DNA from 3 places in the Burkholderia sp. 10_S31 genome. Region 1 is predicted to be linked to each of the others. Evidence: predicted binding sites of a transcription regulator. Region 1 holds the regulator's gene; each other region holds the start of a gene.
The links. Region 1 encodes LexA, which represses DNA repair genes until DNA is damaged. Its sites were predicted from a motif close to ACTGTATNNNNATACAGT; they were not measured.
Positions count from the first base shown of each region.

Region 2: a site for LexA is predicted at 1,278-1,295, ahead of AC1Z3W_RS09530 (VRR-NUC domain-containing protein). Genes of this name have one in related genera too.
Region 3: a site for LexA is predicted at 2,938-2,955, ahead of AC1Z3W_RS04580 (DUF2471 family protein). Genes of this name have one in related genera too.

Region 1 is NZ_JBXOWK010000003.1:1,483,455-1,488,197, forward strand. It holds gene AC1Z3W_RS26975 (hypothetical protein) at 7-171, opposite strand; gene AC1Z3W_RS26980 (universal stress protein) at 170-667, shown strand; gene AC1Z3W_RS26985 (DUF2939 domain-containing protein) at 760-1,458, opposite strand; gene AC1Z3W_RS26990 (hypothetical protein) at 1,488-1,826, opposite strand; gene lexA (transcriptional repressor LexA) at 1,853-2,500, opposite strand; gene AC1Z3W_RS27000 (sulfate ABC transporter substrate-binding protein) at 2,765-3,802, shown strand; gene cysT (sulfate ABC transporter permease subunit CysT) at 3,937-4,743, shown strand, end outside.
Region 2 is NZ_JBXOWK010000001.1:2,127,722-2,132,464, reverse strand. It holds gene AC1Z3W_RS09540 (hypothetical protein) at 1-116, shown strand, start outside; gene AC1Z3W_RS09535 (MipA/OmpV family protein) at 323-1,201, shown strand; gene AC1Z3W_RS09530 (VRR-NUC domain-containing protein) at 1,307-3,001, shown strand; gene AC1Z3W_RS09525 (ATP-dependent DNA helicase) at 2,998-4,743, shown strand, end outside.
Region 3 is NZ_JBXOWK010000001.1:1,000,821-1,005,563, forward strand. It holds gene AC1Z3W_RS04570 (AraC family transcriptional regulator) at 1-165, opposite strand, end outside; gene AC1Z3W_RS04575 (2,4-dienoyl-CoA reductase FMN-binding domain-containing protein) at 242-2,275, shown strand; gene AC1Z3W_RS04580 (DUF2471 family protein) at 2,471-2,875, opposite strand; gene AC1Z3W_RS04585 (LysR family transcriptional regulator) at 3,062-3,955, opposite strand; gene AC1Z3W_RS04590 (NAD(P)H-dependent oxidoreductase) at 4,042-4,743, shown strand, end outside.

The DNA of each region.
Region 1 (4,743 bases):
GTCTCTTCAGGGCATGCCCGTGCGGCACGGTGCATGCGCGCACGGATCGTGCACCGCATCATCGCCGACGCGCCCCGCGTGGCGAATCAGCGTTTTCCATCCCTTGCGTCCGGAATTGCGGCGCACCATGATGAGTGCATAGGGCACGTAGTCGCGATAGGGAGGTTTCATGGCTAGCTACAACAAGATTCTGCTGTGCTACGACGGCACGCTCGAAGGACGCAAGGCATTGCGGTGCGGTGCCAATCTCGCGCTGGACCTGAAGGCGGAAACGCATTTGCTGTCGGTGGTCGACATGCGCTCGAGCATCGCGCAAAGCGCAGGGTTGCTGACCGACGTCGCGTGCGGCCGCTTCGAGGAAACCGCGCGCGAGATCCTGCAGGAAGGCGTGAACTGGCTGCGCGAGCGTGGCGTCCAGGCGGAAGGCCATTTCGCGTTCGGCTATCCGATCGACGAAATCGCGAATCTCGCGACGGAGTTGAAGGCCGACCTCGTCGTCGTCGGCCATCGGTGCCGCAGCGGGTTGTCGAGATGGTGGATGGGGTCGGGCAACACGCAACTGCTCGATCGCGTGAGCTGCAGCATTCTGGTCGCATGCTCGTCGGCCGAAGAGCAAAAGGCCGAGATCGCGCGCGAACGCGAAGCGGCCACCGCGAACGGCAAGTGACGCAGTAATCGCGTGACCGGCCGGATTGTCCTGCGATTCAGGCCGGTCGCGTGCCGTGCCGCATCAGCGGCGCCTGGTCCGATCGCGACCGCTTACGCGTGCAGGTCGATCGCGGACAGTTTCCACGAGAACAGGCCGAAGCGGTGGAAGATCGCCGCATAGCGTGTGCCGTCGGCACTGCGCTGGTAGGTCACGACGAATTCATCGATATTCCTGTAGCCGGCACTCGTTTGCTGCGGATGACCCGCATCGCTTGGGCTCGCTGGCGCTGGCGCTGGCGCGGGTGCAGGCGCAGCCGAGGCGGTGGGACTGCTGCCCGGTACGGGTGCGCTCGCCGGATTGGCCGGCGGCACGGCCGGTGCGTTTCCGGGCGCACCGCCTGACGGCGGGCCCGACCATTCGGGTGGCCGCTCGCCCGGATTACCGCGCGGCGGGATGCCGCTCATCAGCGCCGCCACACCTTCCGGTGTCGCATAGGCATCGACCAGCGGGCCGATCAATGCAGATCCGATCAGCGCGCCAATCACCGCGAGCGGATTGTCCTTCTTGACCGCGTCGATCCGGCGCATCAACTCGTCCGTGACCTGCTGCTTCAGGCTGATGCGCAGCGACGGAAAATCGACATATTCGCTGACCGCCTGCCCATCGCGCGCGTCGATCGCCGATTTCAGGCGACTGAGCGCGACGTACGGCGACGCGTATGCATAGCCGATCGCCACCAGGGCGGCGACGGCCAGCACGACGATCAGCAGGGGCTTGAGCCGCCAGGCGCGGCCCGAAGATCCAGTCACGATGCCTCCGGTGCGGACAGGTTCCGCAATCAGAGACCGCCGTGCGTGGCCGATCGTTCCTCGTCGATGCAGCGATCGATCATCCGGCACACGGCATCGATCGTCCCGACCATGATGAGCCGCGATCGACCGTGATAGACGCGCACGGGTGCACGGCGCGCCGGTTCCGCGTGATTCAGGCCGGCGTTCAGCGAGACCCGCGCGAATGCGGGGAGCGCTGACGGCAGCAGCGACGCCTGCCGTTCAACTGCGACTTCTTGGCTCACCACGGGCGCCGCGGCGGACAGCGGTGCGCAGGGCGTGCGGCCGCGCAGGTGACGCAGGCGACCGAATTGACGGAAAGGCAGCAAACGGGAAAGGCGTTCCATGATGTTCTCCTCAGCGAGACCGATTGTCAGAGTTCGCCCGAGCGGATCAGCCCGACGGCGATGCCTTCCAGCGCGAATTCCGCGCTGCCGGCCTTGACGAAGATGTTTTCGTAATCCGGGTTCTCCGCGATCAGCTCGAGGCCGCCGGGCCGGCGCATCAGGCGCTTGACCGTGACGTCGTCGCCGAGACGCGCGACGATGATCTGGCCGTCCTTCGCTTCCGTGCGCTTCTGCACGGCGAGGAGGTCGCCGTCGAGAATGCCGGCGTCGCGCATCGACAGGCCGCGCACCTTCAGCAGGTAGTCGGGCTTGCTCGTGAACAGCGCGGGATCGCACGCGTAATGCTGCGAGATATGCTCCTGCGCGAGGATCGGGCTACCGGCCGCGACCCGGCCGACGAGCGGCAGCGACAGTTGCATCAGGCCGGCGTGCGGCAGCGTGAACTGGTGCGGCGCATCGTCGATGCCGAGCAGGCGGATGCCGCGCGACGCGCCGGCGGCCAGCTCGATCACGCCCTTGCGCGCCAGCGCACGGAGATGCTCCTCGGCCGCATTCGGCGAGCTGAAACCCAGCTCGGCCGCGATCTCGGCACGCGTGGGCGGGAAACCGGAGCGCTCGATCGCGCGGCGGATCAAGTCGAACACTTGCTGTTGACGGGCGGTGAGTTTGGTCATGGCTGAACTGTATGGATAGACAGTGAGCTGTATTTTTATACAGTACTTCGCGAATTTCAAGTGTTACTTGAGGTTCGACGCGATCGCGCCGGTTCCGGCGCGATTTCGCGATGTCCGGACGCCGGTTCGTCTGCCGCAACCGTCCGTCCCGTCTGCGTTAGCACTTTTGAGTATTAAAAAATGAAGAACGATTATTTTTAATCATGTAACCCGTTCGCTAGACTGGCCCGACATCGCAATACCGACAACACTGGAGAACCAAGGATGGCGAAGCGCAATACGGGGCTGGCGGGCGGAGCGGGCCGCCTGATCGCAACACTCGCGCTGGGCGCGGCGGCGGCGCTGGGCGTCGCGACACATGCCCAGGCCGATACGACGTTCCTGAACGTGTCCTACGACCCGACGCGCGAGCTGTACCAGGACTTCAACCAGGCGTTCGGCAAGGAGTGGAAGGCGAAGACGGGCGAGACGGTCAACTTCAAGCAGTCGCACGGTGGCTCGGGCGCGCAGGCGCGCTCGGTGCTCGACGGCCTGCAGGCCGACGTCGTGACGCTCGCGCTGGCCTACGACATCGACGCGCTCGCCAACAAGGGGCTCGTCAACAAGGACTGGCAGAAGCGCTTGCCGGACAACGCGTCGCCGTACACGTCGACGATCGTGTTCCTGGTGCGCAAGGGCAACCCGAAAGGGATCAAGGACTGGGACGACCTGACGAAGCCGGGCATCTCGATCGTCACGCCGAACCCGAAGACCTCGGGCGGCGCGCGCTGGAACTACCTGGCCGCATGGGCGTACGCCGTCCACAAGCCGGGTGGCAACGAGCAGACCGCGAAGGAATTCGTGACGAAGCTCTACAAGAATGCGGGCGTGCTCGACTCGGGCGCGCGCGGTGCGACGACGAGCTTCGTGCAGCGCGGGATCGGCGACGTGCTGATCGCGTGGGAGAACGAGGCGTTCCTGTCGGTCAAGGAATTCGGCACCGACAAGTTCGAGATCGTCGTGCCGTCGGTGAGCATCCTGGCCGAGCCGCCCGTTGCCGTGGTCGACAAGGTGGTCGACAAGAAGGGCACGCGCAAGCTGGCCGAGGCCTACCTGAATTTCCTGTACAGCCCGCAGGGCCAGGAGATCGCGGCGCGCAACGACTACCGTCCGCGTTCGAAGAACGTGCCGGCGAACCTGACGAAGCAGTTCCCGAAGCTGAAGCTGTACACGGTCGACGACACGTTCGGCGGCTGGACGAATGCGCAGAAGACGCATTTCGCGGACGGCGGTGTGTTCGACTCGATCTACAAGCCGCAGTAACGCCAGGCAGCAACCCATAACGACAGCGGCGCGCCACGACAGCGCGCCGCATCCCCGACGGTCCGCCGGCGCGACGCCTCGCGCCGGCGTTTGCGTCGGACCCGTGAGCAGCAACGACCCAGCAAGAGCATCCGATGACGACGTACACCTTTCGCAAGCCGAGCGCGCTGCCCGGTTTCGGCGTGACGCTCGGCATCACGGTGGCCTATTTGAGCCTCGTGGTGCTGATCCCGCTCGCCGCCACGTTCCTGAAGACCGCGACGCTGTCGTGGGACCAGTTCGTCACCGCCGTCGCGTCGCCGCGCGTACTCGCGTCGTACCGGCTGACGTTCTCCGCCGCGCTCGGCGGCGCCTTGATCAACGCCGTGTTCGGCTTTCTCGTCGCGTGGGTGCTGGTGCGCTACACGTTTCCGTTCAAGCGCATCGTCGACGCAATCGTCGACCTGCCGTTCGCGCTACCGACGTCGGTCGCCGGCATCTCGCTTGCAGCCGTCTATGCGACCAACGGCTGGGTCGGCCAGTATCTGGCGCCGTTCGGCATCAAGATCGCGTTTACGCCGGCCGGCGTGCTGGTGGCGCTGACCTTCATCGGGCTGCCGTTCGTCGTGCGCACCGTGCAGCCCGTGCTCGAGGATTTCGAGCGCGAGCAGGAGGAGGCCGCGGCGTGCCTCGGCGCATCGCGCTGGCTGACGTTCCGCCGCGTCGTGCTGCCGGCCGTGCTGCCGGCGCTGCTCACCGGCTTCGCGCTGGCGTTCGCGCGCGCGCTCGGCGAGTACGGGTCGGTGATCTTCATTGCCGGCAACGTGCCGATGAAATCCGAAATCACGTCGCTGCTGATCATCACGAAGCTCGAGCAGTACGACTATGCGGGCGCAACCGCGCTGGCGGTCGTGATGCTGGTCGTGTCGTTCCTGATGCTGCTCCTGATCAACACGCTGCAG
Region 2 (4,743 bases), on a different contig from region 1:
GGGACGCGAGCCAGAAGCAGCTCGCGCTCGGGCGGCTCGCGGATGGCTTCTCGCGCATGATGTCGAAGCGCAGCCCGGCCGCGCTCGCCGGCGACTATCACGTCGAGCGTTTCTGATTCCGCAACCATCCTCTGGCGCGTGCCGGGGGCCGGCAAAGTGCCCGTGCTCAACGGGCGCTTTGCGGCTTCGCGCGCGTCGCGTAGGATGTTCACTAATTCAGCGCACGCTACGTTCGCGCCGCCGGCTGCCTGCCGTTGCAGCCGGTCAGGCGCGACGCGCTTTCCCTCAGGTTCGTTTCGCGCAACCGACGGAGACCGCCTTGATGACCGTTGCCCGCCCATTGTTGTCGCCCGGCACCCGCCGGTTCGTGTCCGGCCTGTCGGCCTTCGCCGCGCTGGCGGCGTCCGGTGCCCGCGACGCGTCGGCCCAGACGCCTTCGCCGCTCGGCGAATGGCAATACTCGGCGGGCGTCCCGCTGCAGAAACTGTTCAACCCGACCGTCCGCACGTGGCAGGTCAGCGTCGGTGCCGCGATGACGCTGCAGCCGCGCTACGCAGGCTCCGATCGATATCGCGTGATGGGCGGCCCGAACTTCGACTTGCGCTATCGCGACCTGTTCTTCCTGTCGACGGGCGAGGGGCTCGGCGCGAACGTGCTGCGCGGGCCCAACTGGCGCGTGAGCATGTCGGTCGGCTATGACCTTGGACGCCGCTCGGCCGACGATCTCGACCACCTGAACGGGCTCGACAACATCAACGCGGCGCCGGTGATGAAGCTCGCGGCCGATTATGTGATCTCGAAGGATTTCCCGCTCGTGCTGCGCGCGGACGTCCGGCGCAGCATCGGCGGCTCGAACGGCTGGGTCGGCGATTTCTCCGCGTACATGCCGATGCCGGGCAGCAACGAACACTTCTTCTGGTTCGCCGGGCCGACCGTGTCGTTCGCCGATTCGCGCTACATGAACAGCTGGTTCGGCGTGAGCCCGGGGGCGTCCGCGCGTTCCGGGCTGCCGGCCTATTCGTCGGGCGCGGGGATGAAGTCGTTCGGCGCTGGCGTGACGATGGTCTGGTTCGTCAACAAGCACTGGTTCGTGACGATGGACGGCGCGATCGAGCAGCTCGTCGGCCGTGCACGGCGCAGCCCGATCACGCAGCAGTCGACGAACGGCGTGTTCGACATGTCGGTGAACTACCAGTTCTGATCGGCGAGGGACCCGCGGGCGCGGCCGGGCGGTGCGCGGCATGCGGTATTTTTCGTCACATTTGATATGATTCCGACCTGTACAAACGTACAGTGATCGATCCCCGTGACGCCTGCATCGCCGACGCCTCCGGCGTTTTACTACCTGACCAACTTCGAACGCGCGCTGGCCTGGCTCGGCGAGCGTTACGACGACCTGCTCGACGCGCACGAACACGCGTTTCTCGCGCATTTCGCGCGGCTGCCGAAAGCATCGCGCGCGTTGCTCGTGCGGATGCTGATGCGCAGCGGATCCGACTTCCGGGCGAGCAAGCTCGTGTACGACGAAATCGGCAGCACGCTCGACGCGGCCGCGCCGCTCGTCGAACTCGGCTGGGTCGATCCGGCGCCCGCGCTCACGCTCGACGAACTGTTCGCGCTGTCGACCAAGGCCGATCTGCTGAAGATGTTCCCGTCGCTCGCCGCGCACGCGGGCGAGCGCAAGCCCGACTGGCTCGAACGGTTGCGGCCCGCGCACGAGGTTGCGCAACCGCTCGACGCGTGGTGCGCGCAGGCCGACGATCGCGTGCTGCGCGTGACGGTCGGTGCGCTGTGCGACCGGCTGCGGCTGATGTTCTTCGGCAATCTTCATCAGGACTGGAGCGAATTCGTGCTCGCCGATCTCGGCGTGTTCCAGTACGAAAGCGTGCCGTTCGCGCCGTCGTCGCGCGCGTTCCAGCAGCGAGCCGACGTCGATACGTATCTCGCGCTGCAGACGTGCCGCGAAGCACTCGACGCGTGGCCCGACGACCTGCCGTTCGACGACCTGCTGCGGGCGATCGACGCGGTCGGCTGCGCGCAGCCGTGGCTCGCGACGCGCCGCGCGAAGCTGCTGTTTACGCTTGGGCAGACCTGCGAGCGGCGCGCCGACTGGACCGCCGCGCTCGACGCCTATGCGCGCAGTGCGTGGCCGGGCAGCCGGCATCGGCGCATTCGCGTGCTCGAACGCTGCGGATGCGACGACGATGCGCTCACGCTGGCGCTCGAGGCGCGCAGCGGCTTCGAAAGCGACGAGGAACGCCAGCGCGTCGAGCGGATGCTGCCGCGCCTGCAGCGCCGTCTCGGGCAACGGGTCGAACGCGCGGGCAGCGCGCCCGACGTGCCGCGCGAAACGCTCGTGCTGGCGCGTCCCGACGCGTTTGTCAGCGTCGAATTCGCGGTGCGCGACCATCTTGCACAGCCCGACGCGCCGGTTCACTACGTCGAGAACACGCTGATCAATTCGCTGTTCGGGCTGCTGTGCTGGGAGCCCGTGTTCGCGGCCGTGCCCGGCGCGTTCTTTCACCCGTTCCAGCGCGGCCCGGCCGACCTGCACGCGCCCGATTTCGCGGTGCGCCGCACCGATGCGTTCGCCGGCTGTTTCGCCCAACTCGACTCGGGGGCATATCGCGACACGATTCGCCGGCACCATGCAACGAAGATGGGGCTGCAATCGCCGTTCGTGTTCTGGGGCGTGCTGACCGACGAACTGCTCGACCAGGCGCTCGCCTGCCTGCCGCCGGCGCACCTTCGGCTGTGGTTCACGCGCCTGCTCGCCGACATCCGCGGCAATCGTTCGGGGCTACCCGACCTCGTCCGTTTCTGGCCGGACGAGCAGCGCTACGAACTGATCGAGGTGAAGGGCCCCGGCGACCGGCTGCAGGACAACCAGACGCGCTGGCTAGCGTACTGCATCGCACATGGCATTCCGGTGCGTGTCGTCGATGTCGAATGGGCAGGCGCCGGCGTCGAGCAGGTTGAAGCGGCGGGGCTGTCCGCATGAGCTATGTCGTCGCGGTGCGAGCGATGTGCGAGTTCACCGCGCGACGCGGCGATCTCGACCTGCGCTTCACGCCCGCGCCGACCGCGCTCGAAGGCATTGCCGGTCACGGTGCCGTCACGTCGAAGCGCGGCGCGCGCTACGAGACCGAGATCGCGCTGGCGGGTACCTGGGGCACGCTCACCGTGCGCGGGCGCGCGGACGGCTACGACCCGGTCGCGAACCGGCTCGAGGAGATCAAGACCTATCGCGGCAGCCTCGATGCGATGCCGGCCAATCACCGCGCGCTGCACTGGGCGCAGGCGAAGGTCTATGCGCACCTGATGTGCGACGCCCGCGACCTCGCGGAAATCGACGTCGCGCTCGTGTATTTCGACATCGTGTCCGAGCGCGAGACCGTGCTGACGGAAACGCTGAGCGCAAGCGTGCTCGCCGCGTTCTTCGCCGAGCAGTGCGCGTGCTTCGTCGGCTGGGCCGAGCGCGAGACCGCGCATCGCGCGGCCCGCGATGCGGCGCTGCGCGCGCTGACGTTTCCGCACGGGCAATTCCGCAGCGGTCAGCGCGAGCTGGCGGTGTCGGTCTATCGAGCGGCGCGCGACGAACGCTGCCTGATCGCGCAGGCGCCGACCGGCATCGGCAAGACGCTCGGCACGGTATTTCCGCTGCTGAAGGCGTGCGGCGAGGGCGAGCTCGATCACGTGTTCTTCCTGACCGCGAAGACGCCCGGCCGCGCGCTCGCGCTCGAGGCGGCCACGACGCTCGGCGCCGGTACGCCGGCGCTGCCGCTGCGCGTGCTGGAGCTCGTCGCGCGCGACAAGGCGTGCGAGCATCCGGACCGCGCGTGCCACGGCGAATCGTGTCCGCTCGCGCAAGGTTTCTACGACCGGTTGCCGGCCGCGCGCGACGCGGCGATCGGGGCGGGGCTGCTCGATCGCGATACCGTGCGCGAGACCGCACTCGCGCACGACATCTGTCCGTACTACCTCGCGCAGGAACTGGCGCGCTGGTCCGACATGGTGATCGGCGACTACAACTACTACTACGACGGCAGCGCGATGCTGCACACGCTCGCGCAGCAGAACCAGTGGCGCGTCGGCGTGCTCGTCGACGAAGCGCACAACCTGCTCGATCGCGCACGCAAGATGTACAGCGCGTCGCTCGACCCGTTCGCGTTCGCGGCTGCGCGCGAGGCAGCACCGGCGGCACTGCGCAAGGCATTCGACCGGCTCGCGCGTGCGTGGGGGACGGTGAATCGCGCACAGGCCGAGCGCTACGCGGCGTACCCGGAGATTCCTGGCCCGATCGTGTCGGCCGTGCAGAACCTTGTCGCGGCGATCGGCGAGCATCTGACCGATGCGCCGCGCGCGAACGGCGATGCGCTGCTGCGCTTTCATTTCGAGGCGATCCAGTTCGGTGTGCTCGCCGATGCGTTCGACGGTGCGTCGATCTTCGACGCGACGCTGCACGGCGAGCCGCTGCCACGCGAGTCGGAGCCCGACGGGGGCGCGCCGGCCGGGCGCCGACGCCGCATCCAGTCGACGCTGTGCGTGCGCAACGTGATCCCGGCCGGCTTTCTCGCGCCGCGCTACGAAGCCGCACGCGCGACCGTGCTGTTTTCCGGCACGCTCAGCCCGTTTCATTTCTATCGCGACACGCTCGGGCTGCCGGCCGACACGGGCTGGCTCGACGTCGACGGGCCGTTTCGCGCCGAGCAACTGACCGTGCGCGTCGCGAGCCACGTGTCG
Region 3 (4,743 bases), on a different contig from region 1:
GCGCAGCCCGGTGCCCGCGCGCACCGCGGCCAGATCGACGCCGCGTGCGGCCAGCGCCTGCAGCAGCAGGCGCGTATAGGCGACCGGAATCGTCGGCCGGCGTAGCCCGAGGCGGTCCTTGCGTGGCGGGGAGGTCATGTCGTTTTGGCCGGAAATGACAAGCATTATGGCTGTTTGCCCCCTCACGTTCAAGGCGGCGCGCGGCCTACGATGGCATTCATCGCTCAACCGCGGAACGATCATGACGACCCCCTTTCCCCACCTGCTCGCACCGCTCGACCTCGGCTTCACCACGCTGAAGAATCGCGTGCTGATGGGTTCGATGCACACGGGCCTCGAAGACAGCCGCAAGACGCTGCCGCGGCTCGCCGACTATTTCGCCGAACGCGCGCGCGGCGGCGTCGGCCTGATCGTGACCGGCGGCTTCGCGCCGAACGTGGCCGGCTGGACCAAGCCGTTCGGCGGCACGCTGATGACGTCGGCCGGCGCGCGGCGGCATCGCGTGGTCACCGACGCCGTGCATGCGGACGATGGCAAGATCGCGCTGCAGATCCTGCATACCGGCCGCTACGGCTACCACCCGTTCGCGGTCGCGCCGTCGAAGATCAAGTCGCCCATTTCTCCGTTCGCGCCGCATGAACTCGGCGCGCGCGGCGTCGAGCGTCAGATCCGCGCGTTCGTCCGCTGCGCGCAGCTCGCGCGCGAGGCCGGCTACGACGGCGTCGAGATCATGGGCTCCGAGGGCTACCTGATCAACCAGTTCATCTCGATGCATACGAACAAGCGCACCGACCAGTGGGGCGGTTCATACGAGAACCGGATCCGCCTGCCGATCGAGATCGTCGAGCGCACGCGCGACGCGGTCGGGCGCGATTTCATCCTGATCTACCGGCTGTCGATGCTCGACCTGATTCCGGACGGCAGCGACTGGAGCGAGACCGTGCAGCTCGCGAAGGCCGTCGAGCGCGCGGGCGCAACCATCATCAACACGGGGATCGGCTGGCACGAGGCGCGCGTGCCGACGATCGCGACGTCGGTGCCGCGCGGCGCGTTCGCGTGGGTGACGAAGAAAATGAAGGGCGAGGTCGGTATCCCGCTCGTGACGACCAACCGGATCAACCGGCCCGAAGTGGCCGAGCAGATTCTCGCGGACGGCTGCGCGGACATGGTGTCGATGGCGCGCCCGCTGCTCGCGGATGCCGAGTTCGTCGTCAAGGCCGCACAGGGCCGCGCCGACGAGATCAACACCTGCATCGGCTGCAACCAGGCGTGCCTCGACCACGCGTTCAAGAACCAGATCGCGTCGTGCCTGCTGAACCCGCGTGCCTGCCACGAGACGGAGCTGGTCTACACGCGCGTGCAGCAGCCGAAGCGCATCGCGGTCGTGGGTGCGGGCCCGGCCGGGCTCGCGTGCTCGACCGTGCTCGCGCAGCGCGGCCACCACGTCGACCTGTTCGACGCGGCGCCGGAGATCGGCGGCCAGTTCAACATGGCGAAGCGGATTCCGGGCAAGGAGGAGTTCGACGAAGCGCTGCGTTACTTCGGCCGCCAGGTCGAGCTGACCGGCGTGAACCTGCACCTGAACCGCCGCGTCGACGCGAGCGACCTGATCGCGGGCGGCTACGACGAGATCGTGCTCGCGACCGGCGTGGCGCCGCGCGACCCGAAGATTCCCGGGCAGGACGGGCCGAACGTGCTCAGCTATATCGACGTGCTCGCCGGCAGGCAGCCGGTTGGCCGGCGTGTCGCGGTGGTCGGCGCGGGCGGCATCGGCTTCGATGTCGCCGAGTATCTGGTGCAGGACGGCGAGTCGCCGACGCTCGATCTGGAAGAATGGAAAGCGGAGTGGGGCGTGACCGATCCGGCCGCGACGCGCGGCGGCGTGACGCGCGCGCGGGTCGCGGCGCCGGTGCGCGAAGTGACGCTGCTGCAGCGCAAGGCCGCGCCGCTCGGCAAGGGGCTCGGCAAGACGACCGGCTGGATTCACCGCGCGACGCTGAAGATGAAGCAGGTGAAGATGATCGGCGGCGTGAACTACGAATCGATCGACGCGCGCGGGTTGCACGTGTCGTACGGCGAGCAGCGTACCGATCACGAACTGATCGAAGCCGACACGATCGTGCTGTGCACGGGGCAGGAACCGCAGCGCGCGCTGCTTGCGCCGCTTCAGGCGGCCGGACGCTCGGTGCATCTGATCGGCGGCGCGGAACTGGCGGCCGAACTCGATGCGAAGCGTGCGATCGATCAGGGCTCGCGGCTTGCCGCTCGGCTGTAACGGGCAGGCGTTCCGGGTTTCGAGACGGCGTGCGTCGCGCGGCAGCGCGCTGCGTGCGCGACGGCTCCCGACTTTCCGGCCGATGTGTTGCGGCATCCCGCAACACGCCGGTTGCGTGGACCGGATGTACCGCGGCGCCATGCAACATGGCGACGCGATTCCGGCAGACCGCCATCTGCCACCGGCACGCGTGCCTTAGGCCGCTTCGGCCCGCTCTTCCTCTTCCGCTTCCAGCATTGCCTTGACGATCAGGTAGACGGCCGGCAGGTCGTCGTCGTCGCGGCGCCAGTCGACCGGCTCCTCGACGTCCGCGGCGACCAGCCGGCTGTCGCGCAGGCGGATGAACGCGTCGACGACCGTCGGATCGTTGCGGCTCAGGAAACCGGTATTCGAGAACGCGAGTTCCTCGACGTTCAGCAGCGCCTGCCAGCTCATCGTGCGGACGGCGGCCGGATGAGTGCGGCGCCGCAGGCCGAGCGCGCGTTGCGCAGGGCCGCCGACGACACGCTGAAGATCGACGACCGCCCGCTGCGCGGCACGCTCGAAGTGGACGGGGTTGAAGCCGGGTTGCTCGGGATCGAATGCGGATGACTGGAACATGGTCGCCTCACAGAAGTCCGTCCGTCATGGGTGACGGAATTCGGGTCAAATGGTGCAAAAGCACTGTAAATATATACAGTGTTCGAGGCGGTTTCAAGTGCTGAATGCACGTGTGTTCGTCGCAACCGGTTCGAGCGCGGCGGTGAGGGTGGTCGAAGCGTGCGTCGAGTCGTTCCCGCGCGCGGCTTACACCGACGCGGCGATCGTCTCCCGCAGCCATCGATGCGCCGGATCGCGATGCACGCGTTCGTGCCACAGCATCGACATCTCGTAGCCGGGGACCTCGACGGGCGCCTCCACGACGCGCAACGCGGGCGTATTGCGCACCAGCCGCTCGGGCAGCATTGCCACGAGGTCGGTGGCGGCGACGGCCGACATCACGAACAGGAAATGCGGAACCGACAGCACGACACGCCGCGCGGCGCCCGCTTTCGCGAGCGCTTCGTCCGTCACGCCGAAGAAGCCGCCGCCGTCGGGCGACACGATCACGTGTTCCAGCGCGCCGAACTGCGCGAGCGTAGGGCGTCGCTTCAGTTTCGGATGACCGGCGCGGCCGACGAGCACGTATCGCTCGACGAACAGCGGCAGGCGCCGCATTCCTTCCGGCGAGCCGTCGGTCGTATGGAAAGCCAGGTCGATGCCGTTTCGCTCCGCATCCTGCTCGATGCGCGGCGGCGCGAGTTCGACGACGGCGAGCCGCGTAGCGGGGGCGGCCGAACGCAGCGCGTTCAGTGCAGGCAGGACGATCGTCGATTCGCCATAGTCGGTCGCGGCCACGCGCCATGTGTTCGTCGCGGTTGCCGGATCGAACGGCGTGGCCGTCAGCACCGCGCGTTCGATCGCATCGAGCGCGTCCCGCAGCGGCTCGCGCAGCGTTTCCGCGCGCGCGGTCGGCCGCATCCCGCGCGGCCCCGGCAGCAGCAGCGGATCGCCGAACAGCTCGCGCAATTTCTGCAATTGCACGCTGACCGACGGCTGCGACATGTTCAGCTTTTCAGCCGCCCGCGTGACGTTGTGCTCGGCGAGCAGCACGTCCAGCGTGACCAGCAGGTTCAGGTCCAGCCGTCTGAGATTGTTCATGACTATACCTGGGATATCTAGAATTCATTTCCAATATACCTTTGGCGACGGCATCCTGCAGTCATTCAATCAACGGAGCAATGAACATGAACGTGCTGATCGTCTATGCCCATCCCGAGCCGCGCTCGTTGAACGGCGCGTTGCGGGACTTCGCGGTCGAGCATCTCGAAGCGGCCGGCCACGCCGTGCAGGTGACCGATCTGTATGCGATGAACTGGAAGGCCGCGTTCGACGCGCACGACGTGACGGACGGTGCGCCCGACGCACGCTTCGATCCCGCGCTCGATTCGAAGCGTGCATTCGAGACGGGCACGCAGCGCGACGACATCGTGCGCGAACAGGCCAAGCTGAAGTGGGCCGATGCAGTGATCCTGCAGTTCCCGCTGTGGTGGTTCTCGATGCCGGCGATCATGAAGGGCTGGGTCGAGCGCGTGTATGCGTACGGTTTCGCGTACGGCGTGGGCGAGCATTCCGACCAGCATTGGGGCGACCGTTACGGCGAAGGCTCGCTTGCGGGCAAGCGTGCGATGGTGATCGTCACGACCGGCGGCTGGGAGTCGCACTACAGTGCGCGCGGCATCAACGGGCCGATAGACGACGTGCTGTTCCCGATCCAGCACGGGATCCTGTATTACCCGGGGTTCGACGTGCTGCCGCCGTTCGTGATCTACCGGACGGGGCGGATGAACGACGTGCGTTTCGACGAAACGCGTGCGGCACTCGGCAAGCGTCTCGACGAACTGTGGACCGCTCAACCGATTCCGTTCCGGCGGCAGAATGCGGGAGAC